Regions from separate parts of the Pueribacillus theae genome, predicted to be linked through region 2. Evidence: predicted binding sites of a transcription regulator. Region 2 holds the regulator's gene; the other holds the start of a gene.
The links. The regulator NrdR, encoded in region 2, represses ribonucleotide reductase genes. The targets are predictions, from matches to a motif close to AACACNATATATNGTGTT.
Positions count from the first base shown of each region.

Region 1 (2,493 bases), on a different contig from region 2:
CATAAAAAGGGATGAGGCAATTGAAAGAAACTTGGCTTTTCTTAAATTCCGGGGCGTGTTCGCCAGCTTATAACATGGCATGTGATGAGGCGCTGTTAAATTGGCAAAGTGAAGGGAAAATTCCACCTGTCATCCGATTTTACAGCTGGGATCCGGCTACACTTTCCATTGGTTATTTTCAAAGGGCTAAAAAGGAAATTAATTTGGACGCGGTAAAGGGATATGGGCTCGGTTTTGTAAGGCGGCCTACTGGTGGACGGGCCGTGCTTCATGAATACGAATTAACATACAGCGTTATCGTTTCTGAAGAACATCCCAAAATGCCTAAAAGCGTAACTGAAGCATACCGGGTCATTTCAGAGGGTGTGCTGCAAGGTTTTCGGGAATTAGGTTTGGATGCTTATTTCTCTGTACCGAGATCGGAAGAAGAAAAGATGGATTTGAAAAAACCAAAGTCTTCCGTTTGCTTTGATGCACCTTCATGGTATGAGCTCGTTGTTGAAGGAAGGAAAGTGGCAGGCAGTGCCCAAACAAGACAAAAGGGAGTTATTTTACAGCATGGGGCTATATTGCTAGATTTAGATGAAGATAAAATGTTTGATTTGTTTAATTTCCGTGATCTTGCAGAAAGAGAAAAAATGCAAGCAAATTTTAAAAATAAAGCGGTCACCATTAATCAATTACTCGGTAGAAAAATTTCGCTCGAACAGGCTGTAGCTGCATTTAAAACGGGGTTTGAAAAAGGCTTGAATGTTGAGTTGCAGGAGTTTGTACTCGACGAGCCGCAAAAAAATGAAATTCAGGAAATTGCAAGAAACCGGTATCAATCCGATGACTGGAATTTTATGAGGTAAAAAGGTGAACGGGGTTTTGAACATACACTGAAAGTGCAATGGCCAAAATTTATTATATGAAGGATTCTTACATGAGAAAAGTGCCCTTTTCTCTTTTTTTCTTCAAAAATCGATTGATTTCATATTTGACAAAATTATTTTTCTTCCTCAAAAATCAATATATAGTATTAAAAAATGTGAAATTCATACTATATATTGATTTATTTGTTGCTATTTTAAATTCTCCTGTGATATGATGAATTCACACATCAAAGCTAGTTGTCATCGTTCGACATATAGCGAGACTTCCTTTATTGGGGGTTTAAGCACGGCTGCACCGTGAAAACCATGATGAATACATACAACAAGACATAATAAATTAGAGGAGGAGAAATATGGGCATTACACTTACTAAACATGAAATTGATACCGAACGATTAAACGAGGATATTAAACATTTTCCACAAGTCCACCCAATTACTTCTGATATGAAAACGACCTATTCTGGTGTGTCACGACTTGTCATGCTTGACCGTTATGCGTTTAAAGATACTGAAAAAAGCACATTAAAAATTGGCGATTTCGTCGTTCTAACAGTGAAAGAAGATCCGACATTTCCTGCAAGAGGGCTTGGTTTCATAACAAAAATAGATTGGGAAGAAAACTCGGCTTGCGTCGAAATTGAGGAAGAGTATCGCCACAATCTTGATCGGCCGGAGGAAGTTAAATCAGGCATTGTCAAACGAGCATTGGATATTATTGATAAGCCGCTTGAGATTTTTTACGAACAAATCGCAAAAAGGAATGCGACCGGCCTTGCTTCTGTAGAAAAAACAGAAGAAAAGCGCAAAGAATGGACAGAGAAGTTCTATAATGAACTTGTTTCATTGAACTTTATTCCGGCCGGCCGCGTATTGTATGGAGCTGGGGCAAATACAGATGTTACTTATTTTAACTGTTATGTCATGCCATTTGTTCCAGACTCACGTGAAGGAATTTCCGATCACAGGAAACAGGTAATGGAAATTATGAGTCGCGGAGGCGGGGTTGGTACGAATGGTTCAACATTGCGCCCCAGAAACACGCTTGCAAAAGGGGTAAACGGCAAATCCTCCGGTTCAGTATCTTGGCTTGATGATATCGCAAAGCTAACACATCTTGTCGAGCAAGGCGGTTCAAGGCGCGGAGCTCAAATGATTATGCTGGCAGACTGGCATCCTGACATTATCGAATTTATTATTTCCAAAATGCAAAATCCGAAAATTCTTCGCTTTTTAATTGAGAACACAAATGACGAACAGATTAAACAGCTTGCCCGTGAAAAATTGAAATTCACTCCGCTTACTGAAACAGAAGAAGCGATGTATCAAGGCATCGTTAACTATAAAAATATTCCGGGCAAAGGCGGGTTTAACGACCGCATTATTAAAGAAGCGGAAGAAAAGCTTGCAACTGGGGGAACATACACTGTTCATAAACCGGAATTTTTGACAGGGGCCAACATTTCCGTTTGTCTTACAAAAGAATTTATGGAAGCTGTTGAAAATGACGGAGAATATGCGCTTCGTTTTCCGGATGTTGAAAATTATAACCCGGAACAGATGAGAATTTACAATGAGGAATGGCATAAATGTGGAGACGTGCGTGAATGGGAAAAAGC
Region 1 covers NZ_QCZG01000001.1:23,016-25,508, forward strand. Annotated here, with positions in the region: gene DCC39_RS00175 (lipoate--protein ligase family protein) at 12-854, shown strand; gene DCC39_RS00180 (vitamin B12-dependent ribonucleotide reductase) at 1,229-2,493, shown strand, end outside.
Region 1: the regulator NrdR is predicted to act here: its motif matches at 1,006-1,023, upstream of DCC39_RS00180 (vitamin B12-dependent ribonucleotide reductase).

Region 2 (2,493 bases):
GCTGTTATTGCTTGCGTTGGGGGAGGAAGCAACGCGATTGGAGCGTTTGCTCATTATATCGAGGAAGATAATGTCCGCCTCATTGGTGTAGAGCCTGATAAAGCCCCATCTTTGACGGAAGGCGTTCCCGCTGAACTGCATGGATTTAAATGTTTGGCACTGATTGATGAAGAAGGGAATCCAAAACCAACGTATTCGATTGCCGCAGGATTAGACTATCCAGGCATTGGCCCTGAACATAGTCACTTGAAGGTATCGGAACGTGCAGAATATTACACTGTTACGAATGAAGAAGTGCTTGAGGCATTTCAAATTTTATCGAAAACAGAAGGAATTATTCCTGCATTAGAAAGTGCGCACGCTATTGCCTATACACTTAAACTCGCACCAACGCTTAAGAAGGATGATGTCCTGATCGTGAATTTGTCAGGGCGTGGGGATAAAGATGTTCAGCAAGTTTTTGAAATGCTATAAAACACTTGACAGGGGAAGAACTCTTCCTCTGTTTTTTCTTTACGGGGATGTCGTTATGAGAGATAATCATAGCAACATCCTATTTTATTTGGGAGGCTGGCCAAATGAGATATTCAAAGAAGAAGGATGTCATACATGAAAACCCATTGACCTATAATGATTATGCCAGTCTAGATGACGGCAAACGTTATGAGTTGGTTGACGGCGTTTTGGAATTAATGAGTCCATCTCCGACACCCAGTCATCAAATGGTTAGTTCGGAAATTCATAAAAGGTTTTTAAACAGCTGCGAAGAAAACTATATATGTTTTTGTGCACCAATCGATTTAATTTTGTCGGACACGATGGTCAGGCAACCGGATTTAGTTCTCGTTCATCGTGACCGTTTTTCTAAAATTGTAAAAAAACGCGGAATTGTAGGTTCCCCTGATCTTGTCATTGAAATTTTATCCCCATCTTCGGTTAAAAGAGATAAAGAAAGCAAGCTGGAAACATACGAACGATTTTCAATCCCAGAGTATTGGATTGTTGATCCAAACAATCGGTGTATCGAACAATATTTACTGAGTGGTGAGCAATATACCTTGCCCACAGTATACGAAGAAGATGACAAAATCCAATCTGACAATATTTCTTGTGTATCGTTTTCCATGAAGGAGATTATGGAAAATGTATTAGAAATACCGGAATAATAGATGTTGGAAAATACATGAACGTACTTACCTAATCGTTGTAAAGTGTCGAAAATCCTGCTATTCTAGAGTTAAGTGAAATTGGAGTGGAGTTGATATTGTGCGTTGTCCAAGTTGTCAGCATAATGGTACAAGGGTGTTGGACTCAAGACCTGTTCACGAAGCTCGCTCCATTAGGCGGCGAAGAGAGTGTGAAGCTTGTAATTATCGTTTCACAACATTTGAAACAGTGGAAGAGACGCCGCTTATCGTTGTAAAAAAAGGCGGAACAAGAGAAGAATTTAGCAGAGAAAAAGTGCTTCGAGGTTTAATTAAAGCGTGTGAAAAGCGTCCTGTCCCACTTGAAGTTCTCGAAGATGCCGTTAGCAATATTGAAAAAGAATTAAGGAATGAAGGCTCACTTGAAGTGAGCAGTGAGGATGTTGGCGAACTAGTAATGGAGCATCTTGCTGATATTGACGAAGTGGCATATGTAAGATTTGCATCTGTTTACAGGCAATTTAAAGATATAAACGTATTTGTAGAAGAGTTAAAAGAATTATTGAAGCGTGTGGATAAATGATAACATGGATGATCAAGAAAGAGCCTAAAGCCATATTGACTTTATGCTCTTTTTTTCCAGCTAAAGACTTGCAATCCATGAAGTTTTTCGGGGAAGAAATGTTGATTTTTCGTTGGTTGCATCCAAGAGTCTTGATAAGCGAGCTTATCTGCCTCTTGGCTTCAACCAACGAAGATTGACTTCCGTCAATCTTAACGGCTTTACGCCGTTTAAAATTAACATTAGCATGCCGCAATGACAGGAAGAGAATTTCTGTTGTTAATTCGATGAGGTTATAGCATATTCAAAGGAGTACTAGAATGGGCGGATTGTTTTTACGGAAAAATGGGGGATTGTGATGGGGAATCATTGGAAAGAGTTGCTTCCGATTGATCACTACCAAGTGCGTTCGAACGGATTGATGCATGATTTTTATAGAAAAACGTTGACTTCTTTGTATCAACCGCTCATTGGCGCAGTTGCCTACAGCCTATATATGACACTGTGGAGCCAATTGGAAAATGAACAAGACTGGAGCGAACGTGCGACTCATCGCAGCCTAATGAATATAACCCAACTCGATTTAAAGGAAATTTTGCTGGCAAGAAAAAAATTAGAAGGGATTGGCCTTCTCACAACATATGTAAAAGAAGAGAATGGGGAAAGAAGTTACTTGTATCAACTTGAAGTGCCAATGTCACCGGATAATTTTTTTAATGATGGGGCATTAAATGTTTATCTTTATAACCGGTTGGGAAATCATCAATTTCAACAATTAAAGAGAAA
Region 2 covers NZ_QCZG01000010.1:81,853-84,345, reverse strand. Annotated here, with positions in the region: gene trpB (tryptophan synthase subunit beta) at 1-474, shown strand, start outside; gene DCC39_RS06825 (Uma2 family endonuclease) at 579-1,166, shown strand; gene nrdR (transcriptional regulator NrdR) at 1,267-1,728, shown strand; gene DCC39_RS06810 (replication initiation and membrane attachment family protein) at 2,066-2,493, shown strand, end outside.